DNA from 3 places in the Streptomyces sp. NPDC001594 genome. Region 1 is predicted to be linked to each of the others. Evidence: riboswitches for the same ligand, from Rfam matches in the RefSeq annotation. Region 1 holds a riboswitch; each other region holds the start of a gene.

Region 1 (10,380 bases):
CCACTCCGGCAGCATCGCGAGGGCCTCGTCGCCGAACGGGTTCACCCCGGGGCCGGCCGCGAGCGAGTGGCCGACCAGCACGTGCAGGCACTTCACCCGGTCCGGCATGCCCCCGGCGCTCGGGAAGCCCTGGAGCACCTCGATGGCGTCGCGGCGCTGGATGTAGTCCTCGTGCGCCTTCCGGTACGCGGCGGCGAGCTCCGGGTCCTCGGCGAGGCGGGCCTGCATCTCCTTCATCACGCCGTTGGCCTCCAGCGTGCCGATCGCGGAGGCCGCGCGCGGGCAGGTGAGGTAGTACAGCGTGGGGAAAGGGGTGCCGTCGGGGAGGCGCGGGGCGGTCTCGACGACGTCCGGCTGGCCGCAGGGGCAGCGGTGCGCGATGGCGCGCAGCCCGCGCGGGGGGCGGCCGAGCTGCTGCTCGAACGCCTCGATGTCGGCGGCGGTCGGCTCGGTCCGGTCGGTCTGGGGCGGGGGCGTCTGCATGCCTGGAGGAAGTCTCTTCGTTCGGTCGTACGGGGCGGCCGCCTGCGGTCGCCCGTACGTGACGGTCGTGATGGGTGGGCCAACGGGTGGGTCAGTCGCCGGGGCGGTCGGCCTTGTCGACGCCGTCCCAGACGTTGGAGTACCAGGGGCGGTCGGATCCGCTCTGGCCGCCGCGGCGGTGCTCCGCGGCCGCGGCCCCGGGGTCGGTCATGATGTAGCCGATCTCCCCCGGGCGCACGAAGTGCAGGTGCCTGCGCGCCTGCTGCTCCGCGTAGGCGGGGTCCTGCCAGCGCGCCTTCTCGTCGCGGAGCTGCTCCAGGCGCTTGCGCGCGGTGGCGGCGGCCCGCTGCTGGTCGGCGATCTCCGAGCGCTGGGACACGTACTGGCGCATCGGGTAGGCGAGGGCGACGACCAGCGTACAGAGCACGAGCACCAGTAGCGCCGCCCGGCCGGTGAGCCGGCTGCGGCGCACGACCCGGCGGGACTGCGAGCGGTAGACGTGGGCCGCGGTCCGCTCCCCGAGCTGCCGGAGCCTGGTCGCCGTGGAGAAGGTGGAGAACCGGTCCCGGTTCCCGGCCATTGATCCGCCTCCCCTTGTACGCGCTACGCAATACGTCCCCGCACACGGTACGGGACCGAGTGCGGGGACGTAGGGAGGCTAGGCGAGGACTCAGCCCTTGAAGCGCGGGAAGGCGCTGCGCCCGGCGTACACCGCGGCGTCGTCGAGGATCTCCTCGATGCGCAGCAGCTGGTTGTACTTGGCGACGCGGTCCGAGCGGGCCGGGGCGCCGGTCTTGATCTGGCCGCAGTTCACCGCGACGGCGAGGTCGGCGATGGTGACGTCCTCGGTCTCGCCGGAGCGGTGGGACATCATGCACTTGAAGCCGTTGCGCTGGGCCATCTCGACGGCGTCGAGGGTCTCGGTCAGCGAACCGATCTGGTTGACCTTGACGAGCAGGGCGTTCGCGGAGCCCTCCTCGATGCCGCGGGCCAGGCGCTCGGGGTTGGTGACGAAGAGGTCGTCGCCGACGATCTGGACCTTGGAGCCCAGGCGGTCGGTGACGGTCTTCCAGCCGGCCCAGTCGTCCTCGAACAGCGGGTCCTCGATGGAGACGAGCGGGTACGCGGAGACGAGCTCCTCGTAGTACTCGGTCATCTCGGCGGCCGAGCGGGACTGGCCCTCGAACTCGTACTTGCCGTCCTTGTAGAACTCGGACGCGGCGACGTCGAGCGCGAGCGCGATGTCCTTGCCCGGGACGTAGCCGGCCTGCTTGATGGCCTCGATGATGAGGTCGAGCGCGGCGCGGTTGGACTCCAGGTTCGGGGCGAAGCCGCCCTCGTCGCCCAGGCCGGTGGAGAGGCCCTTGGTGTGCAGGACCTTCTTGAGGGTGTGGTAGACCTCGGCACCCCAGCGCAGGGCCTCGGAGAAGGACTCCGCGCCGATCGGCGCGATCATGAACTCCTGGATGTCGACGTTGGAGTCCGCGTGCGAACCGCCGTTGAGGATGTTCATCATCGGAACGGGCAGCAGGTGCGCGTTCGGGCCGCCGAGGTAGCGGAAGAGCGGGAGGTCGGAGGCCTCGGACGCGGCGTGCGCGACGGCGAGGGAGACGCCGAGGATGGCGTTGGCGCCGAGGGAGCCCTTGTTCTCGGTGGCGTCCAGGTCGATCATCGCCTGGTCGATCAGGCGCTGCTCGGTGGCGTCGTAGCCGACGAGCTCCGGGCCGAGCTGCTCGATGACGGCCAGGACGGCCTTCTCGACGCCCTTGCCCAGGTAGCGGTTGGGGTCACCGTCGCGGAGCTCTACGGCTTCGAACGCTCCGGTGGAGGCACCGGACGGAACTGCAGCACGGCCGGTGCTGCCGTCGTCGAGGCCCACCTCGACCTCGACCGTGGGGTTGCCTCGGGAGTCCAGGATTTCCCGGGCTACGACGACGTCGATGGACGGCACGAGCATCTCCTTCTGGGATGTGACGCTGGGTGTGCGGTGGCGTGGGGCCTGGGACGGCCTTCGCCGACTAGAGCCTAACCGGCTCCGGGCGGTCGGCCAGCCGACCGCCCGGGTCCTGGGACGAAAAAGGGGCCGAATACCCGCCTTCCAGGACATAGGACCCTGGAAATCGGGCCGGACGTGCGGCGGCGCGGCCCGGACGCGACGACGCCCGGCGCGCAAGGGATGCGCGCCGGGCGTCGGTGCCACGGGCCGTGCGGGGGTGCCGCCCGGATGCCGCACGGATGCGGCTCAGGGTGTTACGCCGGAGTTCAGCTGAGCTTCAGCTTCTGACCCGGGAAGATCAGGTCGGCGTCCTTGACGGTGTCCTTGTTCAGGTCGAACAGCTTCTCCCAGCCGCCCTTGACGCCGTTGGCGTCGGCGATGGTGCCGAGGGTGTCACCCTCCTTGACCGTGTACGAGCCGTTGCCGGTGGCCGGGGTCTCGGCCTTCGGGGTCGACGGCTTCGACGGGGCCGGCTTGGACGGGGTCCAGTTGCCGGAGCCGGAGCCGGTGCTCTTGGTCTCGGTGTCGGCCTTCGGGGTGGAGGGCTTCGCCGGGGCGGGCTTGGCCGGGGCCGGCTTGGTCTCCGGCTTCGGCTTGGCCGGGGTGGTGGTCGAGCCGCCGCCGTTGTAGGCGGAGTTGGACAGGCCGACGCCGCAGGACGGCCAGGCGCCCTTGCCCTGGCCCTTGAGGACCTTCTCGGCGATGGCTATCTGCTGCGACTTGGTGGCCTGGTTGGCCTGCGCGGCGTACGCCTTGCCGCCGTACGCGGCCCAGGTGGAGGCGGAGAACTGGAGACCGCCGTAGTAACCGTTGCCGGTGTTGATGGACCAGTTGCCGCCGGACTCGCACGAGGCGACCTTGTCCCACTCCGAGACGGTCGCGGCGCTGGCGGAACCGGCCGCCATCAGCGGGGCGGCGACGGCGACACCGGCGACACCGGCGAGCGTGACGATACGGACGGCCTTGGAGCCGCGGCGGTGCTTGCCCTTGCCGGAAAGCAGCATGGAGTTCTCCTCACCGACGCCTTCGAGGTGAGCTGTCGGGTTCGGGCGGATGAGTTGCCCGGCCGCGCAGTTGCGCGTCTTCACCCCAAGCCGGTACGCGGGCCGTCTCTCAACGGCCTTTCCCGGCAACTACCTTGGTTCCCCCGCTCCTGCCAACGGCGCTTGCGCGACGACTGTTCCCTCCGGCCGCCGGCAGGATTCGGCGATGCGGTCGAAGGAGCTCGCGGTGGCGAGCGACTCAGAAGGTAGACAGGTCTCTCCCCGATGTTCAACGTGTGATTTTGGGGAGAAACCGGCCTACTTGCGTTCCGGGAGGGCGCGTTTGCGCAGGTCGGGGCGGGGTTTGCGGAAGTTCCGGAATGAGACACGCCAGTTGTCCGGAAGAGATGCATGTCTCACTTGCCGATAACGGACATTCAGCCCGTAACGGCTGCCCGAACTACCCCTATTTCTTGGTTAGATCCAGGTTCTGGCCGGGCTTGATGAGGTCCGCGTCCTGGCCGATGACCTGCTCGTTGGCCTGGTAGAGGGCGGTCCAACCGCCCTTGAGGCCGTTGGCGTCCGCGATGGCCGCCAGGCTGTCGCCCGGCTTCACCGTGTACACGGGCTCCGCGGCGGCGGCTGACGCCGCGCCAGGGGCCGCGGGCACCTCGAGGGCGGCCGGGCCGCGGTGCTTGCCGTTGCCCCCGGAGGCGTCTGCGGAGGGCGAAGGAGCGGGCGTGGCGCCCGGGGTGGCCGGGGCCGTCGGGTCGACCGGGGCGGTCGGGGTGCCGGGGGCCGTCGGAGTGGCCGGGGTGCCCTGGTTGTTGGAGTTGCCCGGGTTGCCCTGACCGTTCTGGTTGCCCTGGTTGCCCGTGTTGCCCGTGTTGGCCGGGTTGGCCGGGTTGGTGGTCGGGGCGGTGGGGCCCGTGGTCGGGGTGGGCGGCACGGAGTAGTCCGGCTCCGGCATGACGGGCAGTCCGCTGGTGGCTCCCAGCGGGTAGTCCGGCAGCACGCCGGGGCCCGGGGTGCCGGGGGCCGGCGTGGGCGCCCCGAAGTCCGTGGAGGGCTTGTCCTTCCCGGTGGACGGCACCGAGAAGTCGGGCCGGGCCGGGCTGGGGCCGACCGGGCCGGGGGTCTTGGAGGTGCCGGTGTCCACGTCGGGCTTCGGCCCGTTCTTCGACAGCCCCGCCGAGGCGGAGCACAGCGGCCACGCCTCGGGGCCCTGGGAGTCCAGCACCCGCTCGGCCACGGCTATCTGCTGCGAGCGGCTGGCGAGGTCGGGGCGCTCCGCGAACTCGAGGCCGCCCGCGTTCTTCCACTGCTCCAGGGTGAACTGGAGTCCGCCGTAGGCCCCGCTGCCGAAGTTGGCGCTCCACGTGCCGCCGCTCTCGCAGTCGGCGACCTTGTCCCACGTCGCGGTGTCGGCCGCGCTCGCGCCGGTGGCGGCGAGCAGCGGCAGGGCCAGCGCCGAGCCGGTGACTCCGGCGGTGACGACGATGGCGGGGACCTGACGGGGTCGTCTGTGGCGGCCGTTCCCGGGAAGCATGAGCCTGCACCTTTCGTATAACGGCGGGGTAACGGCAGAACCTAGCCTCCTTCGAACGGATGTCACAAGTTCGGCCGAAGACTGAATTCCGGTCAGTTCCGCCGCCCCGGGGGCCGGTGCGGGGCCGTCGTCGGCGCCTCGGCGCGCGGCTCAGGCGTTCGGGACTGTGAAGCGCACGGGCAGGGTGCGCAGGCCCCTCATGATGAGTCCGCCGCGCCAGCGCAGGTCCGCAGGGGGAACGGCAAGTTCCAGATCCGGCAGACGCTTCAGCAAAGTCGCGAGCGCCGTCTGGCCCTCCAGGCGGGCGAGCGGGGCGCCGAGGCAGTAGTGGATCCCGTGGCCGTATCCGAGGTGCTGATTGTCACTCCGGGAGAGGTCGAGGGTGTCCGGATCGGCGAAGCGCGCGGGGTCGCGGTCGGCCGCCGCGAGGACCACCAGGACGGGGTCGCCGGCGGCGATGTCCTGGCCGCCGAGGGCCAGCGGGCGGGTGGCGAACCGCCAGGTGGCCAGTTCCACCGGGCCGTCGTAGCGCAGCAGTTCCTCGACGCCGGTCTCCAGCAGGGCGGTCTCGCCCGCGGCGAGGGAGTCCTGGAGGCGGGCGCGCTGGCCGGGGTTCATGAAGAGGGAGTGGACCCCGTTGCCGATGAGGTTGACGGTCGTCTCGAAGCCGGCGAAGAGGAGGATGAAGGCCATCGCGGTGGCCTCGGCCTCCGTCAGGTGGTCGCCGTGGTCGCTCGCCCGGATCAGGTCGGAGATGAGGTCATTGCCCAGATCGTCCCGCTTGCGGTGGATCAGCTCCCCGAGATAGGTGCGCATCCGCTTCACCGACCGGGCCACCCCGCCGCGCGGGCCACCGCCGTGGCGGATCATCATCCCGGCCCAGTCGCGGAAGTCGTCCTGGTCCTCGCGCGGTACGCCGAGCATCTCGCAGATGGCGTAGATGGGGAGCGGGAACGCGAACTCGTGGATGAGGTCCGCCTCCCCCCTTCCCTGGGCCCCGGCCTTCTCCACCATGGCGTCGATGAGGCGGTCGGTCAGCTCCTGCACCCTCGGGGTGAACTCCGCGACGCGGCGCGGGGTGAACGCCTTCGACACCAGCCGGCGCAGCCGGGTGTGGTCCGGCGGGTCGATGTTGAGCAGGTGGGTCATCAGCTCCGCCTTGCGCTCACCGGGGATCCCGGTCTTGCCCTTGGCGTGGGCCGGCTCGGCGTGGTGCGCCGGGTTCTTGCTCAGCCGCTGGTCGGCGAGGGCCTGGCGGGCGTCCGCGTACCGGGTCACGAGCCAGGCCTCGACCCCGCTGGGGAGCGTGGCGCGGTGCACGGGCGCGTGCTCGCGCAGCCAGGCGTAGGCGGGGTAGGGGTCGGTGGCGAACTCCCAGTCGAAGAGGGTCGGCGCCTCGGGGACGGAAGGGGCTGGCGGGGTGTCGGGGGTCTGCTCGTGCACCCGTCGACGGTATCCCGGCTCGCTACCGGCCATCCGTTATGGGCGGTTCGTCGCGGCTGTCCGTGGATCGCCCTTCCCTTGACGGCGGCTTGTCGGACATTCCTACTTCGGTCCTGTGGACGTGAGGATCTTGAAGAGCAGTTTCGCGGTGGTGGAGAGACGGGCCGAACACGCGGTCAAGTTCTTCTACTCCCACCTCTTCTGGCACAACCCCGGGATCCGCCGGCTGTTCCCGGACTCCGCCGAAGACCTGGAGCGCCAGCGCGACCGGCTGTTCGCCGCCCTCACCCACATCGTCTCCCGCCTGGAGGACGACGGCCTCCTCCCCTATCTCCACGACCTCGGCCGCGACCACCGCAAGTTCCTGGTCGGACCCGAGCACTACGCCGCCGTCGGCTCCAGCCTGCTCGCCGCCCTCGCCGCGACCTCCGGCGCGGCCTGGACCCCCGACGCCGAGAAGGCCTGGAGCGAGGCCTACCAGCTGATGGCCGACGCGATGACGGCCGGCGCCGCCGCGAGCGAGGACCCGCCCTGGTGGGACGCCGAGGTGGTGCGCCACCTCGGCTACGGGCCGGACGTCGCCGTCCTGACCCTGGCGCCGCACGCCCCGCTGCCGTACCTCCCCGGCCAGTACGTCAGCGTCAGCAGCGCGCGGGTCCCGTCCGTGTGGCGCACCTACTCCCTCGGCAACGCCCCCCGCGCCGACCACACCGTCGACCTGCACGTCAGCCGGATCGAGGGCGGCCGGCTCAGCACCGCCCTGGTCCGCGAGACCGGGCCCGGCGAGCGGCTGCGGCTCAGCGCCCCGGGCGGGCGGCTCACCCTGCGCCGCGCGGACCGGCCCGTCACCCTCATCGCCGCCGGAACCGGCTGGGCCCCCGTCCGGGCCATGCTGGAAGAACTCGCGCAGCACCCTCCCGATCAGGACGTGCGGCTCTTCCTGGCCGCACGGGACGCCGCGCACCTCTATGACCGGCCCTGGATCGACGCGTACGCCGCCGCCCGCCGCCGGCTCGCCGTCACCTACATCACCCCCGCCCCCGGGCAGCACCGCGACCAGGCCACCGCCCGGCTGGCGACCGCCCTCGGCAACCGGGCCCTGTGGCCCGAGCAGGACGTCTACCTGAGCGGGCCGCCGGTGTTCATGGAGGAGACCGCCCTCGTCCTGGAGGAACTCGGAGCCCGCCCGGACCGCCTCTTCCACGACACCGTCCCCGTCCCCGGCGGCCGTCCCCTGGGCTTCGGCGAGTGGTTCCTGCACCGCCCGCCCCCGCACTGGCACGACCCGTCGGCCCGAGCCCCGCGCGACTGATGCTTCGGCGCACTACGGGTGCTCCGGCGCGGGGCATGCCTGGTGAAGCGGGCCCGGCGGCCGGGGGCTACTCGCCGACGCCCTCCGCCGCGCGGATCGCGTCGCGGTAGGTGCGGGCCGCCGCGCGGAGGGCCGTTTCGGGGTCGGTGCCCGCCGCTTCGGCGCGGGCCGCCAGCTCCAGCAGCTCGTAGCCGATGCCCTCACCCCGGGGCAGCTCCACGGCGACCCCGCCCGCGCGGGCCCGGCCGGCCAGCTTCGCCGCGAGTGCGAGCCCGGGCTGGGCCAGCGGAATCCCGTCGGTGACCGACTCCCGCTGCTTCTCCAGCGCCTTGGTGGCCTGCCAGTGGGCGCTGACGTCCTCCGGGGACTCGGCCGTGGCGTCCCCGAAGACATGGGGGTGGCGGCGGATCAGCTTGTCGACCAGATCACCGGCGACGTCGTCGATGGAGAACGCCTCCCCCTCCTCCGCGTCACCCGTGCCCTCCTCGGCGATGCGCGCGTGGAAGACCACCTGGAGCAGCACGTCGCCGAGTTCCTCGCGCAGCGCCTCCCGGTCGCCCTCCTCGATCGCCTCGACCAGCTCGTACGCCTCCTCGATGGCGTACTTCACCAGCCCCTCATGGGTCTGCCGCGAGGTCCACGGGCACGCCCGGCGCACCCGGTCCATCACCTGCACGAGATCCAGCAGCCGCGCGCCCGGCAGGTCGTACGACCCCGGCAGCAGCTCCAGGTCCGGCATGGCCACCCGCCCCGAGCCGGCCAGCCGCGCCAGCCCGTCCGTCAGCCGCTGGTCGCCCTCGCCGGACGGGATCACCACGATGGTGCGGCCCCCGGCGCAGGCATCGACGAGAGCGTGTGCGTCGGGGGCCTCGTGCGCCACGACCACCCCGGCTTCCCGCAGGTACGGGAGCTGCGGGTGGCCCGGGTCCGCGCACAGCACCCGGTCCGCGGCGTGCAGGGCCTGCCAGGCCGGCCAGGACAGCAGCCCGGGGGCCACCCGGTGGCTGGCGGTCAGCAGGACGATCCGCCCGGAGTCGGCGGACTCATCGGAAGAGGCGGCGGCGGGGGCGGGTTCGGCGGTGTGGTCGGTCACCCTCCGAACCTACCTCCGTCCCCCGGTGTCAGGCTCCGGCGGGGGCCGCCTGCTCGGGCATCGTCTTCTGCGTGATCCACGGGGTCTGCTGGTCACCGAGGAGGATCTGCTTCTCGTCCCAGCGCCCGTACCGCGGGTTGACCTCGATGTGCAGCTCCTTCGCCGCCTCCCCGAGCTTCACCAGCGCCTTGTCCTGGCTGCCGTAGTGCGCGAACAGCTTGTCGCGCAGCAGCTTGAACCGGGTGTCGGCGTCGATCTGGTCCGGGGCCAGCTGCGCCTGCTCCAGGGCGGCCGCGGCCAGCGCCTTCTCCCCGCCGACCTGCTGGAGCTGCGCCTTGCGGACGTCCTCGATCTCCTTGGGGCTCACGCTCAGCCCGGCGTCGTCCGCCGCCCGTTCCAGGACCGCCGTCTGGATCATCTTGTTGAGCTTGAGCCGCTCCAGCCCGGCGGTGGCACCGATCAGCCGCGCCCCCTGATCGGTGCGGTTCTGCGCGGTGCGCACGTCGTTGACCTGTGCCTGGAGCGCCGAGGTGGTGATGCGCTCGCCGCCGACGACGGCCGCGGTACCGGGACGGGTCCCGCCCGAGCAGGCGGCCAGCAAGGGGGCCGCCGCGAGCAGGGCGGCAGATACGGAGAGCGCTGTGCGACGGTGCAAAGGAGCCTCCAGGGCCGGGTGATTGTGCGTCGGTGCACAAGGCCGTGCGGTGATCGATGGTATGCAGTCGGAGTGGCCCGAGCCACCTGTTCGACCAACGATTCCCAGGGTGTCGAAGGTGCGAATTAACCCCCCGGCTACCGCGGAGCCGGACGTTCCTGCGAAGGTCGGCTCACCATGTCGACTTCGCAGCTCGCTCCGCACCCCACCCCGGAGCGCCCCGCTCCGGCCCCCGTACGCCCCTCCGGACGTCGGCCCGCACTGTTCGGGTCGGCGTTCGCCGCCCTGGTCACGGCCGTCGCCGTGTGTTCCGGAGACGCCGTCGCACAGGTCTTTCCGTACGGGCACCGGCACCGCAACGTCAACGACCTCGGCAACCAGTTCGTGCCCTTCCACGCCCACCTGTGGGACCTGCTGCACGGCCGGGCGCACGGCGGGCTGCTGTTCAACTGGCAGTCCGGGTACGGCACCAGCTTCCTGCCCGACCTCGGCACGTACCTGACGAGCCCCTTCGCCCTGCTGGTCGGGCTGTTCCCGCGGCACGACATCGACCTCGCGGTGTACGTGGTGACCGTCCTGAAGATGACCGCCGCGGCCGCCGCGATGGCCTGGCTGCTGCGCACCCAGCGGCCCGGGCCGTGGTGGGCGGCGGGGCTGCTGGGGGCCTCGTACGCGCTGTGCGGCTGGTCGGTGATCGAGGCCTCGTACAACCCGATGTGGCTGGACGGGCTGATCGCCTTCCCGCTGCTGTGTCTGACCGGTGAGTGGGCGCTGCGCGGGCGGCGGCCGCTGCTGGGGGTGCTGGTGGTGGCCGTCTGCTGGGCGGCGAACTTCTACACCGCCTACATGGCCACGATCGGCGCGGC
Region 2 (10,380 bases), on a different contig from region 1:
CGGTGGCGCCGGAGAGGCCGATGCTCTGGCCGGCGGTGACGGTCTGGCCCGTCGAGACGTTCAGCTGGGAGAGGTGGCCGTACTGGGAGTACTTGCCGTCGGCGTGCCGGATGACGACCTGGTTGCCGTAGGCACCGCCCCAGCCTGCGGAAACCACCGTGCCCGCGCCGACGGCCCGGACGGTGGTGCCGGTGCTCGCGATGAAGTCGACGCCGGTGTGGTAGCCGGAGGACCACATGGCGCCGGGGGTGCGGTACTGGGTGGAGATGCCGCCGCCGACGGGGGCGACGAATCCGGCGGCGCTCGCGGGGGCGGACTGGGCGGCCGGGGCGGACTGCTTCATTCCGCGGGCCGGCGCGGCGGAGCCCTTCCGCTGCGCGGCGCCCGAGGAGCCGGCGGCGCCCGACGCGGCGGGGGCCTCCTCGGCCGGGGCGGGGTCCGCGGCGTCCTCACCGGCCGCCGGAGTTCCGCTCGAGGACTCCTCGGCGGGGGCCGCAGCCGGCTTGGGGGCGGCGGGGCCGGCGCTCCCGCCGAGGGTCAGGCGCAGGCCCGGGTGGATGAGGGAGGGGTCGTCGCCGACGGCCGCGCGGTTGTCGGCGTACAGCTGCTCCCAGCCCCCGGAGAGCCCGCGCTCGGCGGCGATGACCGAGAGGCAGTCGCCGGGGACGACCGTGTAGACGGACGGGGCGGCGGCCGGGGCCGCGGCGGGCGCGGCGGTCCGGAACGCCTCCGGGGCCTGGGCGGACGCGACGGCGGGGGTCACGGCGGCGGGGGCGGCCGCGTGGGCTCCGGCGGCGCCGGTCAGCGGCAGCGCGAGGGCGGCTCCCCCGGTGCCGGCGAAGGCCAGGCCGCGGGATATGGAACGGGACTTCGGACGGCGGTGCTTGCCCTTTCCGGGCATGGCGAATTCCTCTCCGGCGCCTGCGAGGTGAGCTGTCGGGTTCGGACTGGAGATGTCCGGCCGTACGGGTACGGCTTCACCCCGAGCCGCGCCGGATTCGATCCGGCCCGGCGGCCTGCATGGTTCCCCCGCTCCTGCCGCGCGTCGTGGTCGGGTGCGGTTCCCGGGCGGCGGCAGGATTAGGCGGTCCACCCGGATCGCTCGCGAAGGTAATCCAGCGGGGGCACGGGCAACAAGCGGTGAATTCCCTGACGGAATAGCAGGTATGACCGATCAACGAATTTACGGTCACCCTGCGTCCATTCCCGACCGCCAACAACCTTCCCCGCATGGGAATTCGTGTTCCGCGATCAGGCACGCTCGGTCACCGTATGATCTGGCTCACGGAGTTCGGCCCGATCTCTCGTCCACCTATGGCAAGTTGGTCCCAACCAGAGCAATTCGGACACGCAGCGCACCGCGGAGGAGAACACGTGACCCAGCAGATACCGCAGGACCTTCCCGCGTACCCCGAACCCACGCCCGAGATGACCGGAGTGCGCAATTTCCGTGACGTGGGCGGTTTGCCGACCACGGACGGACGGAGGGTCAGGCCGGGACGACTGTTCCGAAGCGGACATCTGGCGCATGCCACCGAAACCGATGCAGAATTCCTCGCCTCCCTCGGCCTGCACACCGTCTTCGACTTCCGCAACGCCGCCGACCGGGCCGTCGAGGGCCCGGACGTCGAACTGCCGGGCGTGCGCAACGTGAACGTCCCGCTCTCGGACCCGGCCGACGGCGGGGAGTTCTGGCGGACGGTCCGCGAGGGCGGCCTCGACCAGCTCCGCTCCCTGCTGGGCGACGGCAGGGCGGCCGCCCGCATGGCGGAGTCGTACCGCGAGATGATCCGCCACCGCACCGCCGAACACGGCCGGGTGGTGCGCGCCCTCGCCGAGGACAGCGTGCCCGCACTCCTGCACTGCGCGGCCGGCAAGGACCGGGCGGGCCTGTCGATCGCCGTCACCCTGCTCGCCCTGGGGGTGGACCGCGACGCCATCGTGGCGGACTACATGGAGTCGAACGCCCCGCACAACCGCTACCGGCTGCTGCGCGGCACCGAGACGCCCGAGACCCGGCCCGGGGAGGTGACGGAGCTGCTGGCGCCGCTGTTCGACGCCCGCCCCGAGTACCTGCTCGCCGCGTACGAGACCGTCGACGCGCACTGGGGCGGACTCGACCGCTACCTCTCCGACGGCCTGGGGCTCACCCCGGCCACGCGGGAGCGGCTGCGCGACCAGCTGCTGGACTGAGCCCGGCCAGGGCCCCGGAAGCACCGGGGCCCCCTACCGCTAGCGGTTGCCGACGGCCTGCTTGACCAGGGTCCGGCCGAAGTCCCACATCAGCGAGCCCCCGCCGTGCGCCTCGTCCATGACCTCGCGGAAGGCGGCGACGAACCGGTCCACGTCCGCCTCGTCCACGATCAGCGGCGGGATCAGCTTGATGACCTCCAGGTGGTCCCCCGAGACCTGGGTGAGGATCCGGTGCCGGTTCAGCAGCGGCACCACGACCATCTGGGCGAACAGCCCCTTGCGGGCCGCCTGGAGCATCGTCCAGCGGCCGCGCAGGCCCAGCGAGGACGGCCGGCCGAACTCGATGCCGATCATCAGCCCGCGGCCGCGCACCTCGTGGAGCATCTCGTACTCGTCCACGAGCGCGGCCAGCCGTCCGCGCAGCAGGTCGCCCATGGCCCGGGCGTTGGCCACGACCTGCTCGTCCTCCATGACGTGCAGGACCGCCAGCCCGGCCGCCATCGCCTGGGCGTTGGAACCGAAGCTCGCGGAGTGCACGAGGACGCGGTCCATGGACGAGTAGACCTTCTGGAAGATCCAGTCCTTGCCCAGGGTCGCACCCACGGGCACGTAGCCGCCGGAGAGGGCCTTGGCCACGCACACCAGGTCCGGCTCCACGCCCGGTTCGTGCTGGTACGCGTAGAAGTCCCCGGTGCGTCCGAGGCCGGTCTGCACCTCGTCGGCGATCAGCAGCGCCTTGTGCCGGTGCAGGAGCTCCTGGGCGGCGCGCAGGAACCCCGGCGGGGCGGCGTGCACCCCCTTGCCCTGGATCGGCTCGACCACGAAGGCGGCCACGTCGCCCCGGCGCAGCTCGCGCTCCAGCGCCCCCAGGTCCCCGAGGGCGATCTTCGTGTCGGGCAGCAGCGGGGCGAAGCCGTCGCGGAATCCGCCCTCTCCGTTGACCGACAGCGAGCCGGTGGTGAGCCCGTGGAAGGCGTGGTCGCAGTAGAGGACCCTGGGCCGGCCGGTGGCGTAGCGGGCGAACTTGAGGGCGGTCTCGACCGCCTCGGTGCCGCTGTTGCCGAAGAAGACGCGGTCCAGGTGGGGGCTGTGCGAGAGCAGCTTCTCGGCCAGCAGCCCGGGCAGCGGCTGGCAGTCGAAGCGGGTCAGGTCGGCGAGCTGGGCGTCCAGGACGTCGTGCAGGGCCCGGCGGACCACCGGGTGGTGGCGGCCCAGGCCCATCACGCCGAAGCCGGCGAGCATGTCGAGGTAGTCGTTGCCCTCGGCGTCCCAGAAGTGGGCGCCCTCGGCGCGCACGTAGACCTTGTCGAAGCCGATGGTGCGCAGCATGCGGGGCAGCTGGTGGTTGAGGTGGCGGGCGTGCAGCTCGTAGCGCTCCGCGCCGCGCTCGGCGAGCAGCGCGGCGAGGTCGAAGCCGCCTCCCGCGCCGGACGCCCTTCCCCCGCCGGCCGCCCCTGCCTGCGGCTCCGTCATGCCGACGCGTCCCGGTTCCCGGCGACCGTCTCGCGGGCGGCGCGCAGGGACTCCTTGAGGGAGCCCATGGTGGCGAGGACGGCGGTGGGCTCGTAGCCGCAGTGCGCCATGCAGTTGGCGCAGCGCGGGTCCTTGCCGCGGCCGTACTTGCTCCAGTCGGTGTCGTCCACCAGTTCCCGGTAGGTGGGCACGTATCCGTCGCTCATCAGGTAGCAGGGGCGCTGCCAGCCGAAGAGGGAGTAATTCGGAATGGCCCAGGCGGTGCAGGGGAAATCGGCCTTTCCTTCCAGGAAGTCCAGGAAGAGCGGCGAGTGGTTCAGCCGCCAGCGGCGGCGGTTGCCGCCCGCGAAGGCCTTCTTGAAGAGTTCCCGGGTCTGTTCGACGCCCAGGAAGTGCTCCTGGTCGGGCGCCTTTTCGTAGGCATAGGCGGGCGAGATCATCATTTCGTCCACCTGGAGGTCGTCATTGAGGTAGTTCAGCACCTCGATGACGGTCTGCGGGGTGTCGGTGTTGAAGAAGGTGGAGTTGGTGGTCACCCGGAATCCGCGCCGCTTCGCCTCCTTGATCGCGGCGACGGCCTCGTCGAAAACGCCTTCCTTGGCCACGGATTCGTCGTGGCGTTCGCGCAGCCCGTCGATGTGCACGGCGAAGGCGAAGTAGGGGGACGGGGTGAACTTCTCGATCTTCTTGCGGAGCAGCATGGCGTTGGTGCAGAGGAAGACGTACTTCCGCCGGGCCACCAGCTGTCGGACGATCTCGTCGATCTGGGGGTGCATCAGGGGCTCGCCGCCCGCGATGGACACCATGGGCGCGCCGGACTCCAGGACGGCGCCGACCGCCTGGGCGACGGGCATGCGCTGCTTGAGCACCCCGGCCGGGTGCTGGATCTTGCCGCACCCCTCACAGGCCAGGTTGCACGCGTAGAGCGGCTCCAGCTCGACGATCAGCGGGAACTTCTCACGCTTGCGGAGCTTCTGTTCGAGAAGATAGGTCCCGACCCTGATGGACTGTCGCAGCGGCATGGCCATCTGGTTCACCTCCTGGGAATCAGTAACGAACGGTGCCATTCATGAAAAGCGGGCAGTACGGCACGTAGTACACGGAAGGCCGATATTCCTCCGCGTACCGTGCCGATACGGACGAGCTCGTGCTCTGGAGCGTCCACGATCACCCGGACGGCCGCAACCGGGCGGCCCGCCCCGGAAGCGGTCCACAGGGTGGCCGCGGACTCCATGTCGACGGCGATCGCGCCGGCGGCCCGCAGCCGGTCACGCTCCTGGCCCCGGACGACGTGGTCGGAGCCGGTCAGTACGCCGGTGTGCACGGTCCGCCCCGGAACGGCGCGGGCCAGTGCTCCGGCGAGCACGGCGGTACCGGTGCAGGGGACCGCCCCGCGGGGGTCGCGGGTCTCCTCCGCCACGACGAGGTCTCCGGGGTTCATCCCGGGGACCAGCCCGGCGCAGAAGCCGGTGGCGAGGACGGCGGCGCGTTCCATCCCCGGGCGCCCCAGGGCCCGGGCCACGGCCCGGTCGGCGGCGCGCGGGCCCATCCCGGTGCGCAGCACGGTGCCCCCGCCGGCGGCCCGGCCGGTACCGCCGAGGGCCGCCCGCTCGATGCGCAGGGCGCAGGCGATCAGCAGCGGCGGCGCGGACGGGGCCGCGCGGGCGGACATCAGACCCCCTCGGCCGCAGCGGGAACGGCCGCCGCGCCGCCGGTTCGCGCGGCGCCCGGGCCGAAGGGCTCCCCGTACAGGTAGCGGCCCAGGGCCGTGAGGGGGAACACCTGCCGGTAGAGGTGGTAGTTGATGGAGAAGTCCCAGGGGAAGCCGGTCCCGGTGAAGTACGGCTCGTCCCAGGTGCCGTCGGCGCGCTGGGTCTCCACCAGGTACGCGAGCCCGCGCCGGACGGCCTCGCCCTCCCGCTCCCCCGCCGCGAGCAGGGCCATCAGCGCCCACGCGGTCTGGGAGGCCGTGGAGGCGCCCTTCCCCGCCCAGGATCGGTCCTGGTAGGAACGCTGGTCCTCGCCCCAGCCGCCGTCCGCGTTCTGCACGGACTCCAACCAGCCGACGGCCCGCCGCACGGCGGGGTGCCGGGGGGAGATCCCGGCGGCGGTCAGGGCCGGGACCACCGAGCCGGTCCCGTAGACGTAGTTGGTGCCCCAGCGGCCGAACCAGCTTCCCTCCGGCTCCTGTTCGGCGAGCAGCCAGGCGATGCCGCGCCGGGCGCGCGGGTCGCCGGCCTTGCCCTCGGCGGCGAGCATCTCCACCACGTGGGCGGTGACGTCGGCGGACGGCGGGTCGATGACCTCCCCGAAGTCGCAGAAGGGCAGCCGGTTGGGGAACGGGCTGGTGTTGTCGGCGTCGAAGGCGGCCCAGGCGCCGTTCTTGGACTGCATCCCGAGGGTCCAGGAGGTGCCGCGGGCGATGGCGGCCTCCACCTTCGCCGGCTCCGGGTGGCGGATCCGGCGCAGGGCCAGGACCACCTCGGCGGTGTCGTCGACGTCGGGATAGGTGTCGTTGTGGAACTCGAAGGCCCAGCCGCCCGGTTCCAGGCCGGGGCGGCGCACGGCCCAGTCGCCGCTGCGCCGGATCTCCTCGCCGAGCATCCAGTCGGCGGCCTTCACCAGCGCCGGGTGGCCGGGGTCCACGCCCGCGTCGGCCAGGGCGATGGCGGCGAGGCAGGTGTCCCAGACCGGGGACTGGCAGGCCTCGACCATCCGGGCGCCGTCCTCGCGCCAGACGGTGAAGCGGTCGAGGGATTCCAGTCCGGCCCGCATCACCGGGTGCCCGAGGTCGTAGCCGAGCAGGTGCAGGGCGATCACGGAGTACACGGCGGGGGGCTGGATGCCGCCCCAGCAGCCGTCGTTCTCCTGGCGTTCGACGATCCAGCGGCCGGCGGCGGCCATCGCCGCCTTGCGCAGCCGGCGCGGGGCGACGCGCCGGTAGAAGTGCAGGGCCTTGTCCATGCGCTGGAAGGCCCCGTCCCAACTGGCCAGCGGGGCCGTTGGTTTGGACGGGTTCGGGTCGCGGGCGTCGGTGTGCAGCTCGTCGAGGGTGAAGGGGGCCGGGCGGACGGGCCGCAGCGCGGAGACGACGGTCAGCGGGACGATCGTCTGGCGGGCCCAGCAGCCGAAGTCGTAGATGTTCAGCGGCACCCAGGACGGCAGGAAGACCAGCTCGGGCGGGAGTTCGGGCAGGTGGTCCCAGCTCCACCAGCCGAAGAGGGCCAGCCAGATGCGGGTGAACACCCGGGCGGAGGCGATCCCGCCCTGCTCGCGGATCCAGGCGGAGGCGCGGGACATGTGCGGGGCGTCGGGCAGGTCCCCGGCCAGCCGCAGGGCCACGTACGCCTCGATGGTGGCGGAGAGTTCGGGCGGGCCGCCGTGGAAGGTGGCCCAGGTGCCGTCGGGCTGCTGCTCTCCGCGGATGAAGAGGGCGGCGGCCCGGGTGGTCGCCTCGTCGCGGATGCCCAGGAACTGGCGCAGCAGCAGGTCCTCGGCGTCCATGGTGACGTTGGTCTGGAGGTCGCCCTTCCACCAGCCGTCCGCGTCCTGGCGGTCCAGCAGTTCGCGGACGGCCCGGTCGGTGGCCTCCTTGACTCCCTTGAGCAGGCCGGTGTCCTCGCCGGACGGGCCTGTGGCCGTGGCGGCGGGGGCCGCCGTGCTGTCGTGTCGCGGATCGGCGCCGTCGGTGATCGCACCGCCGCCGTCGGTCGTCGCTGTCATGGCTTCCCCTTCGTACCGTTCGTCGGCTGTGCCAGGGTCTGCCGTCGGCCGGGGGCCTCTCAGGAGGAGGGGCGCCCGGCCGGCGACTCGCGATTCATATCCACTTTCCGGCGAAGATCACCTCTTGCGCACGACGACGAAGTCGGCGAGCGCGACGAGCTGCTCGCGCACCCGCTGGGGCATGTCCACGTCGTCGAGCGCTCGAACGGCGATCGCGTGCTGGCGGCGCGCCTCGTCGGCGGTCCACTGACGGCCGCCCGCGGCCTCGATCAGGGCGGCGCGGTGGGCGAACTCCTCCTCCGAGAAGTTCTCGAAGTCGTTGCTCTTGGCGTCGTCCGCCAGCAGCCTCGCGAGCTCCTCACATGCGGGTCCACCTGCGGCGAGGGCCGCGACGACGGGCAGGGACTTCTTGCGCTGGCGCAGGTCGCTCCAGGTCTGCTTGCCGGTGGACTCGGGGTCGCCCCAGATGCCGAGGAGGTCGTCGACGGCCTGGAAGGCGAGTCCGAGGTGGTAGCCGTACTCCTCCAGCTTGTCGGCCGTGCGGTCGTCCGCGCCGCCGAGGACGGCGCCGATGGACACCGCGCACGCGAGCAGGGCTCCGGTCTTGTTCCCCTCCATCTCGAGGCATTCTCGAACGCTGACGCGCTCGCGGTGCTCGTAGGAGATGTCCTGGGCCTGGCCGTCGATGAGCTTGCGGCTGGCGGTGGTCAGCCGGCGGGTGGCGCGGCCGGCCTCGACGGTGCCGAGCTCCAGGAGCACCTCGTTGGCGAGGGCGAAGAGGGCGTCGCCGACGAGGATGGCCAGCGCGGGGCCGTGGACCTTCCAGACCGTGTCGCGGTGGCGGCGCTGCTCGTCGCCGTCCATCAGGTCGTCGTGCAGCAGCGAGAAGTTGTGGACGAGTTCCACGGCGACGGCGCCGGGGATGCCGACCTCGGCCGGGGCCCCGGCCGCCTCGGCGGAGAGCAGGGCGAGGGCGGGGCGCACGGCCTTGCCGCCGTCGCCGTCCGCCGGGTTGCCCTGGGCGTCGATCCAGCCGAAGTGGTAGGCGGCGACGGTGTCCATGGGCGCCGCGAGCCGGTCGACCGCCGCGCGGAGCACGGGGGTCGACAGGGTGCGGCCGCGTTCGAGGAGGGCGAGGGTGTCGGTCTTCTCCGCTCCCGCGCCGGCCGTGCCCGCGTCGGCATCCGTGTTCTCGACAGCCGGGTTCCCCGGGTTCACTGGCTCTCCTCTGGTTCCTGTACGTGCTGTGCGGGTCGTGCTGGTGGTGCTGCTGGTGCTCGTGGTGGTCGTCATACCGCCTCCTGCAGAGGATGTTCGCGGGGGCGGCCGAGCGCGGCGAGCGCGGCGTGTGCCGCGCCGAGGCCGCTGCGGACGGCGCTCTCCATGGTCGCGGGCCAGCCGGTGGCGGTCCACGCACCGGCGAGATAGAGCCCCGGCGTGTCGGTCCGGGGGCCCGGGCGCAGCCGGCCGACGCCGGGGGTGGGGGCGAAGGTGGCGGTGCGCTCGCGGGTGACGAAGAAGTCCCGTACCTTCGCGCCGCGGGCGGCCGGCAGCAGCCGTTCCAGTTCGGGCAGGTACTTGGCGCGCAGGACGGAGACCGGCTCGTCGATGTCGTCCTGGGCGACGGACTGGGACAGGGCCAGGTACTGGCCGCCGTCGGTGAGCCCGGAGGAGTCGGTGCGGTCGAAGACCCACTGGACGGGGGTGCCGAGGGCGGCGAAGAAGGGCTGCCGGAGCACCTTGCGGTCGTAGACGACGTGGACGTTGAGGATCGGGGCGGTGCCGATGTCGAGGAGCTTGTCGGGGTCGGCGAGCGCGCCTTGGGGCAGCAGGCCGTGGGCCTCGCGCTGCGGGACGGCGAGGACGACGGTCCCGGCGTCGAGGGACTCCCCGTCGGTGTCGACCCGCCAGTCGCCGTCCTCGCCGCGGGTGACGGCGGTGACGCGGGTGCGCAGTTCGGTGCGGACGCCGGCGGAGTCGAGGGCCTTGCGAGCGAGGGTGTCGTGGAGTTCGCCGAGCGGGACGCGGGCCCAGCCGATGTCGGCGGCGCCGTTCTCGGAGAGCAGGCCGGTCTTGAAGACCATGGCGGCCAGGCCCAGGGAGGACTGCGCGGCGGTGGCGTTGAGGGTGGCGATGCCGACGAGGTCCCACAGGGCCTCGACGGTGCGCGGGCTCTGGCCGTAGCGGGCGAGCCAGGTGGCGAAGTCGAGGCCGTCGAGCGCGGGGTCGGCGGGGTCGAGGCGGCGCAGGGCGAGGGCGGCGCGGCCGACGGAGGCCCGCTCGGCGAGGGAGAGGTGCGGGTAGCGGGCCAGGGAGGCGGCGAGGTGCAGGGGGACGGGCAGAGCGCTGCGGCGCAGCCGGCCCAGGCGCGGCCCGGCGGGGTGGGCCACGTCGAGGACGGGGACGTCGAGGCGGTCCTGGAGCGGGGCGAGGGCGGCGCCGTCGACCCGGTCGAGGAACCACCGGTAGGCGGTGCAGCAGCGCAGGTAGACGTGCTGGCCGTTGTCGACGGTCAGGTCGCCGCGCTTGAAGGAGAAGGCGAGGCCGCCGAGCCGGGGGCGGCCTTCGAGGAGGGTGACCCGCAGTCCGGCGTCGGCGAGTTCGAGGGCCGCGGTGACACCGGCGAGCCCTCCGCCGATGACGACGGCACGTCCGTCGCCGCCGGTTCCGCTGCCGCTCATGATGCCTCCGGGGTGGTGCGCGGGCCCGCCGGGCCCGGGTGTGTCGTACGGGACCGGCCTGCCGGGGCGGCGGGTGCCGCGAGGCCCGCCCGGTCAGACGCGGCCTCGTCCCCCGTGGTTGCCCGCACGAGGGCACGGTCCCCCCGGCCGGGGGCGTGCCCGCCGAGGGCGCCCGGGAGGCCGCGGCCCAAACCGTCGGACAGACCGCCGCCGTCCGACAGACCGCCGCCGTACCCGGGCGTGGGAACCGGGGCCGGACCGCCGGACCGGTCGGCGCGCCCCGCCGCGGGACGGTACGCCGTCGCGGCTC
Region 3 (10,380 bases), on a different contig from region 1:
TCGTCCGAGACCTGCTCGTAGAAGCTGACCAGGCGGCCCGCGTCCTCGGTCGTGATGGGGCGGATCCGGGCGGTGCCGCCGTCGCGCAGCACGACGTCCGCTTCCCAGTGGGCCGGGTACGAGGGGTCCGACGCGATGGTCATGGGGCCAGGGTAAGGGGAAGATCCGGCCAGGTGGCCGGGCGGCTCCGACAGGCCGGACGGCACGTGGTCCGGGAATGAGGCGCACGGGGGCGAATCAGTGCAAAGCTGAGGAGGGCCGAACGGCGGCGGGATCGGGCCGAAGGTCGGTCCGACCATTCCGGGTGACGTGAGAGACTGGTCTAGACAACCTCCAGAACCTGAAGGGCATCACCATGGCAGAGCGCCGCGTCAACGTCGGCTGGGCCGAGGGCCTGCACGCTCGTCCCGCCTCGATCTTCGTCCGCGCGACGACCGCCTCCGGCGTCCCGGTGACCATCGCGAAGGCGGGCGGCGACCCCGTCAACGCCGCGTCGATGCTGGCGGTCCTGGGCCTGGGCGCCCAGGGCGGCGAGGAGATCGTCCTGGCGTCCGAGGCCGAGGGCGCGGAGGCCGCGCTGGACCGGCTCGCGAAGCTGGTGGCGGAGGGCCTGGAGGAACTCCCCGAAACGGTCTGACCCGACCCTTCACCGAAGCCGCGGCCCCCACCACCCCGGGAGCCGCGGCTTCGGCGTTTCCCGGGCCCCGACCGGCCGGCACCGCACCGAAAAGCCCCCCGCAACCCCCGATGAAAATCGGCCGGAAATCACGCCCGATTCCATTCGGGGCGGAATTCCGCCACCCCCCGCCCTTTCATACGCGCCCCGCGTTAATTCCGGCCACTCCCCGTGTTTACGGCAGGTTGCAAACTCCTCACCCGCAGCCGGAAAACCCCCGCCGTCCGCTCCGCGTAGAGCGCGGCCAGCGCACGGGCGCGTTCCGCGTCGCCCCGGGCCACGGCGTCCACCACCGCGCCGTGCTCCGCCCAGCAGTCCACCGGCCGGCCCGGGGTCCCCGCCTCGTACAGCCAGGCGATCTTGCGCCGGGTCTGGGTGAGGAGCGCGATCAGCCCCGGGCTGCCGGAGGCCTGCGCCAGGGTCTCGTGGAACCAGGTCTCCAGCGCCCTGAGATCCTCCCCCTGCCCCCGCCTGGCCCGCTGCTGGCCCAGCCGTACCAGGCCCCGCAGCACCTTCAGGTGCGCGTCGGTGCGCCGCCGGGCCGCACGGGCCGCCGCCAGCGGCTCCAGCAGCGTCCGCAGCTCCAGCAGGTCCTCGGCCTCCTGCTCGCCCGGCTCCGCCACACAGGCCCCCGCGTGCCGCCGCGTGGTGACGAACCCCTCGGACTCCAGCGTGCGCAGCGCCTCGCGCACCGGCACCCGCGAGACCCCGTACCGGCGGGCGAGCACCTCCTCGGTCAGCCGGCCGCCGGGCCCGAAGAAACCGGAGACGATATCGTCGCGAATGGCTGTGCACACCGCGTGCGCCGGAATACGCAAGGCCGGACCTCCGCTGGGTTTCGTTCCGATCGACCGTGCCGCCCCTGCGACTCTATTGCAACAGGCGGGGATTTCCGAGAAAGCCCGGAAATTCGAAACGAAAACACGGAAGGCCCCGGCTCGGGGAGCCGGGGCCTTGCGCGAACGGGAAGCGGGGGTCGGGTCAGATGCCGACGCCGTGCTGGCGCAGGTAGGCCAGCGGGTTGATGTCCGTGCCGTACGTGGCGCCGGTGCGGGCCTCGAAGTGCAGGTGCGGGCCGCTGGAGTTGCCGGTGGAGCCCGACAGGCCGATCTGCTGGCCCGCGGTGACGGTCTCGCCGACCGAGACGCTCAGCGACATCAGGTGGCCGTACTGGGTGTAGGTGCCGTCGTTGTGGCGGATCACGACGTTGTTGCCGTAGGCGCCGCCCCAGCCGGCCTCGACGATGGTGCCCGCGCCCACGGCGTGGACGGACGTGCCCTCGTCGGCGTGGAAGTCGATGCCCGTGTGGCTGCCGGAGGACCACATGCCGCCGCCCGCGCCGTACTGGGTGCTGACGTAGGAGCCGTCCACCGGGGCCACGAAGGTGTTGAGGCGCTTGCGGGCCTCCTCCTGGGCGGCCTTCTCGGCGGCCTCGCGCTCGGCCTTCTCCTTGGCCTCGGCCATGCGCTTCGCCTCGGCGGCGCGCGTCTTGGCGTCGGCCTCGGCCTGCGCCTGGGCGGCGACGGACTCGGCGGCGGTCTGCTGGGTCTCGGCCTGGACCTGGATGTCGTCCTGGAGACCGTCGGCGACGACGATCGCGTTCAGGGCGCCGGTGTCCTCGAGGGACGGGCCCCCGTGGGAGTCGGCGGCGAAGGCCGGGGCCGCCAGGGTGCCGACCACGCCCGTGGTGGCGAGGGCGGCTATACCGGCGTAGCCGGCGGTCTTGCGGCTCATACGGCTCGAACCACGGTGCTTACCGGAACCGGCTGCACGACTGCCAAACGCCATGGCGGGGGTGATCCTTTCCTTCCCTCTCGCCTACCGGGTTAGCTGACGGGTTCGGAGCAGGAAGGTCTCCTACGGGCCCCCTCTGGCGAGGCGGTCCGATTCACCCCAGGGACTGATGTGGGTCCCCGGCTCCCCAGGCTCGCGCCTGACGGGGACTCGGCGATCGCTGTCCGGTGCCGCGGGTGCGGCTGGCACAACTGACGGACAGCACGCCTGACGCTAGGCGGATCATCAGTCGATCGCCAAACAGACGACCGGATTTGTTGCGTACGCCACACCGCATACCTGAAACCACACCACCAAACGGACAAAGAGGGCCCGGCGGACGTCCCGCCGGGCCCCTTCAAGGCAGGTCGACCACCGGCCAGTTGCCGGCCGGCCGCCGGTCAGTTGGCGACGACCGCGACCTCACCGATCCCGAGGGCCCGCACCGGCTCCTCGATCTGCGCCGCGTCGCCCACCAGGACGGTGACCAGACGGTCCACCGGGAAGGCGCTCACGACCGCCGAAGTGGCCTCCGCCGTACCGGTTTCGGCCAGCCGCGCGTACAGCCGCGCCTGGTAGTCGTCCGGCAGTTCCTGCTCCACCTGGTCGGCCAGGGTCCCGGCGACCGAGGCGGCCGTCTCGAACTTCAACGGGGCCACGCCCACCAGGTTCTGCACCGCCACGTCGCGCTCGGCGTCCGTCAGGCCCCCGGCGGCGAGGGTGCGCAGCACCTGCCACAGGTCCTCCAGCGCCGGACCGGTGTTGGGGGTGTCCACCGAGCCGCTGATGGCGAGCATCGAGGCGCCCTTGCCGTCGGCCGTGGAGCGCAGCACCTGGGCGAAGGCGCGCACGCCGTAGGTGTAGCCCTTCTCCTCACGCAGCACCTTGTCCAGACGGGAGGTCAGGGTGCCCCCCAGGCAGTACGTGCCGAGGACCTGCGGGGCCCAGACGATGTCGTGCCGGTCCGGGCCGATCCGGCCGATCAGCAGCTGCGTCTGGACCGCGCCGGGCCGGTCCACGATGATCACGCGGCCCGTGTCGTCGGCGGTCACCGGCGGCACCGGCAGGGGGGCCGCGGTGTTCCCCGTCCAGGCGCCCAGGGTGGCGGCGAGGGCGGCGTCGAGGTCGATGCCGGTCAGGTCGCCGACGACCACCGCGGTGGCGGTGGCGGGGCGTACGTGGGCCTCGTAGAAGGCGCGTACGGCGGCCGAGTCGATCCGGGCGACCGTCTCCTCCGTGCCCTGGCGCGGGCGGGACATGCGCAGGGTGGCCGGGAAGAGCTCCTTGGAGAGCTCCTTGGCCGCCCGGCGCTGCGGATTGGCCTGCTCGTGCGGGATCTCGTCGAGCCGGTTGCGCACCAGCCGGGAGACCTCGCCGTCGTCGAACGCGGGCGCGCTCAGCGCCTCGGCGAGCAGTCCGAGCGCCTTGGGCAGGCGGGAGGCGGGGACCTCCAGGGAGACGCGCAGGCCGGGGTGGTCGGCGTGCGCGTCGAGGGTGGCGCCGCAGCGCTCCAGCTCGGCGGCGAACTCCTCGGCGGAGTGCTTGTCGGTGCCTTCCGACAGGGCGCGGGCCATGATCGTGGCCACGCCGTCGAGGCCCGCGGGCTCGGCGTCGAGCGGGGCCGCGAGGTTGACCTCGACCGCGACGACCTGCTGGCCGGGGCGGTGGCAGCGCAGCAGGGTCAGCCCGTTGCCCAGGGTGGAGCGCTCGGGGGCGGGGAAGGCCCACGGCCTGGCCTCGCCGGCCTCCGGACGCGGGTGGAAGGTCATCGTGACGGCTGCGGTGTCGCTCACTGCTCCGCCCCCTCGTTCTCGTCGCTCTCGTCGTTCTCTTCGGCGCCGGCCAGCGGCTCGTAGACCAGGACCGCGCGGTTGTCGGGGCGCAGCCGGGCGGCGGCCACGGCCTGCACCTCCTCGGCGGTGACCTCCAGGACCCGCTGGACGGCGGTCAGCGCCAGCTGCGGGTCACCGAACAGCACCGCGAAGCGGCACAGTTCGTCGGCGCGGCCGGCGACCGTGCCCAGCCGGTCCAGCCATTCGCGCTCCAGCTGCGCCTGGGCGCGCTCCATCTCGTCGGCGGTGGGGCCCTCGGCGGCGAACCGGGCGAGCTCCTCGTCGACGGCCGCCTCGATGGCGGGCACCTCGACGCCGCTGGAGGTCTTGACGTCCAGCCAGCCCAGGGAGGGCGCGCCGGCCAGCCGCAGCAGGCCGAAGCCGGCCGCGACGGCGCTCTGGTCGCGGCGGACCAGGCGGTTGTGCAGGCGGGAGGACTCGCCGCCGCCGAGGATCGTCAGCGCCACGTCCGCCGCGTCGCACTCGCGGGTGCCGTCGTGCGGGAGGCGGTAGGCGGCCATCAGCGCGCGGGCCGGGACCTCCTCGACGATCTCCTCGCGCAGCTGCCCGCCCATGATCTCGGGGAGGGTGCCGTCGCGGGGCGGCTGCTTGCCGTCGTGCGCCGGGATGCTGCCGAAGTACTTCTCGACCCAGGCGAGGGTGCGCACGGGGTCGATGTCGCCCACGACCGACAGGACGGCGTTGTTGGGCGCGTAGTACGTACGGAAGAAGTTCCGGGCGTCCTCGAGGGAGGCGGCGTCCAGGTCGGCCATGGAGCCGATCGGGGTGTGGTGGTACGGGTGGCCCTCGGGGTAGGCGAGGGCGGTCAGGCGCTCGAACGCCGTGCCGTACGGGACGTTGTCGTAGCGCTGGCGGCGCTCGTTCTTGACGACGTCGCGCTGGTTCTCCATGGACTCCTCGTCCAGGGCGGCCAGCAGCGAGCCCATGCGGTCCGCCTCCAGCCACAGCGCGAGCTCCAGCTGGTGGGCGGGCATCGTCTCGAAGTAGTTGGTGCGCTCGAAGCTGGTGGTGCCGTTCAGCGAGCCGCCGGCGCCCTGGACGAGCTCGAAGTGCCCGTTGCCCGGTACGCTCGCCGATCCCTGGAACATCAGGTGCTCGAAGAGGTGAGCCAGACCGGTCCGCCCCTTGACTTCGTGGCGGGAGCCGACGTCGTACCAGAGGCAGACGGCGGCGACCGGGGTGAGGTGGTCCTCGGACAGCACCACGCGCAGGCCGTTGGCCAGCCGGTGCTCGGTCGCTGTCAGGCCGCCGGAGCCGGCCTGAGCTGTGGCCGTGTGACCCATGGGCATGTGGTCCCTTCGATCGCGATGCAGAGATTTCTTATCGACCTGCCACTGTATGCAAGCGCGCAGGTGCGCGGAGAAGTTCCCGGCCCTCACCTGGGTCGGAGTCGGCGTTGTCGGTGCCTCGGGCCACAATGGTCCGCGTCGACCCCGTCGCACACCCCAGCACGTACACCCCCCGATCTTGGTTAGGAGCGCCGCAGCGATGGCCCGCCGCAGCACGAAGACCCCGCCGCCGGAGGATTTCGAGGAGCGGATCCTCGACATCGACGTCGTCGACGAAATGCAGGGCTCCTTCCTCGAGTACGCGTACTCGGTGATCTACTCCCGGGCCCTGCCCGATGCCCGGGACGGCATGAAGCCGGTGCACCGGCGCATCGTCTACCAGATGAGCGAGATGGGCCTGCGCCCCGACCGCGGGTACGTGAAGTGCGCCCGCGTCGTCGGCGAGGTGATGGGCAAGCTCCACCCGCACGGCGACCAGTCGATCTACGACGCCCTCGTGCGCATGGCCCAGCCGTTCTCGATGCGGCTGCCGCTGGTCGACGGCCACGGCAACTTCGGTTCGCTCGGCAACGACGACCCGCCGGCCGCGATGCGCTACACCGAGTGCAAGATGGCCGACGCGACGTCGCTGATGACGGAGTCGATCGACGAGGACACGGTCGACTTCGCCGCGAACTACGACGGCCAGGAGCGCGAGCCGGTCACCCTGCCGGCCGCCTACCCGAACCTGCTGGTCAACGGCGCGTCCGGGATCGCCGTCGGCATGGCCACGAACATGGCCCCGCACAACCTGGGCGAGGTCATCGCGGCCGCCCGCCACCTGATCCGGTACCCGGAGGCGGACCTCGAGGCACTGATGCGCTTCGTCCCGGGCCCCGACCTGCCCACCGGCGGACGGATCGTGGGCCTGTCCGGCATCAAGGACGCCTACGAGAGCGGCCGGGGCACGTTCAAGATCCGTGCGACCGTCTCCGTGGAGGACGTGACGGCCCGCCGCAAGGGCCTGGTCGTCACCGAGCTGCCCTTCACGGTCGGCCCCGAGAAGGTCATCGCGAAGATCAAGGACCTGGTCGGGTCGAAGAAGCTCCAGGGCATCGCCGACGTCAAGGACCTCACGGACCGGGCGCACGGCCTGCGCCTGGTCATCGAGATCAAGAACGGCTTCCACCCGGAGGCCGTGCTGGAGCAGCTCTACAAGCTGACGCCGATGGAGGAGTCCTTCGGCATCAACAACGTCGCGCTGGTCGACGGGCAGCCCCTGACGATGGGTCTGAAGGAGCTGCTGGAGGTCTACCTGGACCACCGCTTCGAGGTCGTCCGCCGGCGCAGCGAGTTCCGTCGCGGCAAGCGCCGCGACCGGCTGCACCTGGTCGAGGGCCTGCTGGTGGCGCTCCTCGACATCGACGAGGTCATCCGCCTCATCCGCGACAGCGACAACTCCGCCCAGGCCAAGGAGCGCCTGATGGAGCGCTTCTCGCTGAGCGAGGTCCAGACGCAGTACATCCTGGACACCCCGCTGCGCCGGCTCACCCGCTTCGACCGGATCGAGCTGGAGTCCGAGCGCGACCGGCTGACCGCGGAGATCGAGGAGCTGACCCGGATCCTGGATTCGGACACGGAGCTGCGCAAGCTGGTCTCCGCGGAACTGGCCTCGGTCGCCAAGAAGTTCGGCACCCCGCGCCGTACCGTGCTGCTGGAGTCGGCGGGCACGGCCGTGGCCGCCGTGCCGCTGGAGGTCGCGGACGACCCCTGCCGGGTGCTGCTGTCCTCCACGGGCCTGCTGGCCCGTACGGCGAACGCCGAGCCGCTGCCGGCCGACGAGGGCGCGGACCGCGCCAAGCACGACCTGATCGTCTCCCAGGTGGCCGCGACCGCCCGGGCCGACGTGGGCGTCGTGACCTCCTACGGGCGGCTGCTGCGGCTCTCGGTGATCGACCTGCCGCAGCTGCCCGACACGCACGCCGCGCCCAACCTGGCGGGCGGGGCTCCGGTCTCGGAGTTCGTCTCGGGGCTGGAGGCCGACGAGACGGTGGTCTGCCTCACCTCGCTGGACGAGTCCTCGCAGGGCCTGGCCCTGGGCACCGAACAGGGCGTGGTCAAGCGCGTCGTGCCGGACTACCCGGCGAACAAGGACGAGCTGGAGGTCATCACCCTCAAGGAGGGCGACCGGATCGTCGGCGCGGTCGAGCTGCGCACCGGCGAGGAGGACCTGGTCTTCATCACGGACGACGCCCAGCTGCTGCGCTACCCGGCCGGCCAGGTGCGCCCGCAGGGCCGCCCGGCGGGCGGTATGGCGGGCATCAAGCTCTCCGAGAACGCCAAGGTGATCCACTTCTCGGCGGTGGACCCGGCCCGGGACGCCCTGGTGTTCACGGTGGCGGGCGGGCAGGGGACGCTCGAGGGCTCGCCGAGCTCGGGCAAGCTGACCCCGTTCGACCAGTACCCGCGCAAGGGCCGGGCCACCGGCGGCGTGCGCTGCCAGCGGTTCCTGAAGGGCGAGGACGTCCTGGTGCTGGCCTGGGCGGGCAACGCCCCGGTCCGCGCCGCCGCCGCGAACGGCAGCCCGGCCGCGCTCCCGGCCCCGGACCCGCGCCGCGACGGCTCGGGCGCGGCGCTCCCGGCCGAGGTCGCGGCGCTGGCGGGGGCCGCGCTGTAGGAGCGCGGGGGCGGCGTTCGGGTGGTGCGACCGGGGGGACGTACCACCCGAATGCCGACTAGTGTTTTCCTCATTGGCGTCGGTGGGGGGAGTACACGGCTGATGACGCATCGGGCGGGCGGAGTGATCGGGGACTGGGCCGAGTCCCAGCGCCGGCAGCAGCAGACCCAGGTGATCCAGCATCGCGAGGCCGAACGCCGGGAGCGCGACCGCGAACGGGAGGCGAACCGCAGCCACCGCCAGTACCGCGAGGCCGAGGCCGTGCGCCGCAGCGCCGAGCTCGAAGCCGAGGTCGAGGCCCTCAAGGGGCTGCTGGTCGCGGGGTGCGCCGCACCCCCGTTCCGTACGTCCTCCCTCGTCCGCACCGAGTGGCTGGAGCCCTTCGACCCCGGAGCCCTGGGGCAGCCCGTGCCGATGCCCCGCATCGAGGACTTCCGGCAGCCGGGCGGCGGTTGGGCGCCGGGCCCGCAGCAGCGGGCGCAGGCGGAGCGGGAGGCGCACGACCGGTACACCGCCGCCTGGCAGGCGGCGAACGCAGCGGAGGCGCAGCGCCGGCAGCAGCTGGCGGCGTACCGCGAGCAGTACGACCGGTGGGCCGCGGAGCAGCTCGCCGCAGCGCGCGCCCACAACAGCGGGCTCGCCGCGCTGACCGACGCCCTGCGCGCGGGTCGGGCCGACGCCGTGGTGGAGTACTTCTCGGCCGCCCTGTACGCCTCGGCGGCTTGGCCCGAGGCACTGCCGCGGCAGGTGTCGGCCGCCTACGACCCGGCCGCCCGTCAGCTCGTGCTGGACTGGGAACTGCCGGGGTTCGCGGTGGTTCCGGAGGCCCGGTCCGTCCAGTACCTGCCGAGCACGGACCAGGACAAGATCAGGCCGCGCCCCGTCACGGAGCGCCGCGCGCTGTACCGGGACCTGCTCGCGCAGTGCATGCTGCTGGTGGTGCGGGAGCTGTACGCCGCCGACGAGTTCGGCGTCCTCGACTCGGTCGTCGTCAACGGGTTCGTGGACTGCCACGATCCGGCGACCGGGCAGGAGGCGAGGTTCGTCCTGTCCACCCTCCCGGCCGGGCGGAGCGCCTTCGCCGGGCTCCGGCTGGAGCAGGTCAGCGCGGTGGACTGCCTGGTGTCGGGGCTGGGCGGGCAGTTGTCGGCGCGCCCCGACCTGCTGACGGAGGTGCGCCCGGGCCGGCGGCCCGCCGAGGTCGGCGACGTGGTCAGCCACGGCGGGGGCGCCGGGGGCGGCGAGGACGAGCCGGACCTGTTCACGATGGACCCGATCGTCTTCGAGAACCTGGTCGCCGAACTGTTCCGGGCGATGGGCATGGAGGCGGTGACGACCCAGCGCTCGGGCGACGGCGGGGTGGACGTCGAGGCACTGGACCCGACCCCGATCCGGGGCGGGCGGATCGTGGTGCAGGTCAAGCGGTACCGCAACACCGTGCCCCCGACGGCGGTCCGGGACCTGTACGGCACGGTCCAGGACAAGGGGGCGAACAAGGGGGTGCTCGTCACCACCGCGTCCTTCGGGCCCGGGTCGTACACCTTTGCCAACGGCAAGCCGCTGGAGTTGGTTCCCGGCGCCGAGCTGGTGGAGCTGCTGCACCAGTACGGGCTCCGCGGGCGGCTGGGCCCCGCGGCCCCCGCCGGCCCTCCGGCCCCCGGTCCTTCCGCGCCGTCCTCCCCGGCGCCGACGCTCGTCGACACGCCCCTGGCCGCGCCCGCCGACCACAACGTCCTCGGCATGTACTGGTCGGGCGCGGTGGCGCTCGACGTGTGCGCGCTGGTCTGTACGGGCGGCCGGGTGCTGAGCGAGGACCACTTCGTGTTCTTCAACAACCCGCACACTCCGGACGGTTCGGTCCGCTCCCGCCCGCACTCCGCCCCGGACAAGGCCGCCGTCGAAGTGGCCTTCGACGCGCTGCCCGCGCAGGCCGACCGGCTGGTGCTGGTGGCCGCCGTGGACCCCGAGGTCAATCCGGACGCGGACCTGGCGGGCTTCACCGACGCCCACATCCGGCTGCTGGACGCGGCGGGCGGGGAACTGGGCCGCCTGGAGGTGTCCGACGGCCGCGCCGGGGAAACGGCGCTGGTGCTCGGCTCGTTCCGGCGCCGGTCGAACGGCGACTGGGACTTC

What was found. Region 1 has a riboswitch for cyclic di-AMP ahead of ACFY0O_RS20770 (transglycosylase family protein). Riboswitches for the same ligand answer to the same signal wherever they lie in the genome.
Region 2: another riboswitch for cyclic di-AMP. It lies ahead of ACFY0O_RS15870 (peptidoglycan DD-metalloendopeptidase family protein); the one in region 1 lies ahead of ACFY0O_RS20770 (transglycosylase family protein).
Region 3: another riboswitch for cyclic di-AMP. It lies ahead of ACFY0O_RS17825 (M23 family metallopeptidase); the one in region 1 lies ahead of ACFY0O_RS20770 (transglycosylase family protein).

What each region holds. Positions count from the first base shown of each region.
Region 1 is NZ_JBIAVB010000010.1:91,243-101,622, forward strand. Features, by position in the region: gene ACFY0O_RS20755 (DUF501 domain-containing protein) at 1-483, opposite strand, end outside; gene ACFY0O_RS20760 (septum formation initiator family protein) at 575-1,063, opposite strand; gene eno (phosphopyruvate hydratase) at 1,154-2,440, opposite strand; gene ACFY0O_RS20770 (transglycosylase family protein) at 2,746-3,483, opposite strand; cyclic di-AMP (ydaO/yuaA leader) riboswitch at 3,486-3,654, opposite strand; gene ACFY0O_RS20775 (transglycosylase family protein) at 3,929-5,011, opposite strand; gene ACFY0O_RS20780 (cytochrome P450) at 5,162-6,454, opposite strand; gene ACFY0O_RS20785 (globin domain-containing protein) at 6,576-7,766, shown strand; gene ACFY0O_RS20790 (nucleoside triphosphate pyrophosphohydrolase) at 7,834-8,859, opposite strand; gene ACFY0O_RS20795 (SurA N-terminal domain-containing protein) at 8,888-9,514, opposite strand; gene ACFY0O_RS20800 (YfhO family protein) at 9,692-10,380, shown strand, end outside.
Region 2 is NZ_JBIAVB010000007.1:11,582-21,961, forward strand. Features, by position in the region: gene ACFY0O_RS15870 (peptidoglycan DD-metalloendopeptidase family protein) at 1-901, opposite strand, end outside; cyclic di-AMP (ydaO/yuaA leader) riboswitch at 906-1,097, opposite strand; gene ACFY0O_RS15875 (tyrosine-protein phosphatase) at 1,429-2,193, shown strand; gene ACFY0O_RS15880 (aspartate aminotransferase family protein) at 2,233-3,666, opposite strand; gene hpnH (adenosyl-hopene transferase HpnH) at 3,663-4,694, opposite strand; gene ACFY0O_RS15890 (1-hydroxy-2-methyl-2-butenyl 4-diphosphate reductase) at 4,700-5,338, opposite strand; gene shc (squalene--hopene cyclase) at 5,338-7,389, opposite strand; gene ACFY0O_RS15900 (polyprenyl synthetase family protein) at 7,507-8,607, opposite strand; gene hpnE (hydroxysqualene dehydroxylase HpnE) at 8,679-10,070, opposite strand.
Region 3 is NZ_JBIAVB010000008.1:117,494-127,873, reverse strand. Features, by position in the region: gene ACFY0O_RS17840 (GNAT family N-acetyltransferase) at 1-143, opposite strand, end outside; gene ACFY0O_RS17835 (HPr family phosphocarrier protein) at 356-637, shown strand; gene ACFY0O_RS17830 (GntR family transcriptional regulator) at 829-1,494, opposite strand; gene ACFY0O_RS17825 (M23 family metallopeptidase) at 1,658-2,464, opposite strand; cyclic di-AMP (ydaO/yuaA leader) riboswitch at 2,477-2,636, opposite strand; gene ACFY0O_RS17820 (M16 family metallopeptidase) at 2,851-4,218, opposite strand; gene ACFY0O_RS17815 (M16 family metallopeptidase) at 4,239-5,585, opposite strand; gene ACFY0O_RS17810 (DNA topoisomerase (ATP-hydrolyzing) subunit A) at 5,791-8,247, shown strand; gene ACFY0O_RS17805 (restriction endonuclease) at 8,350-10,380, shown strand, end outside.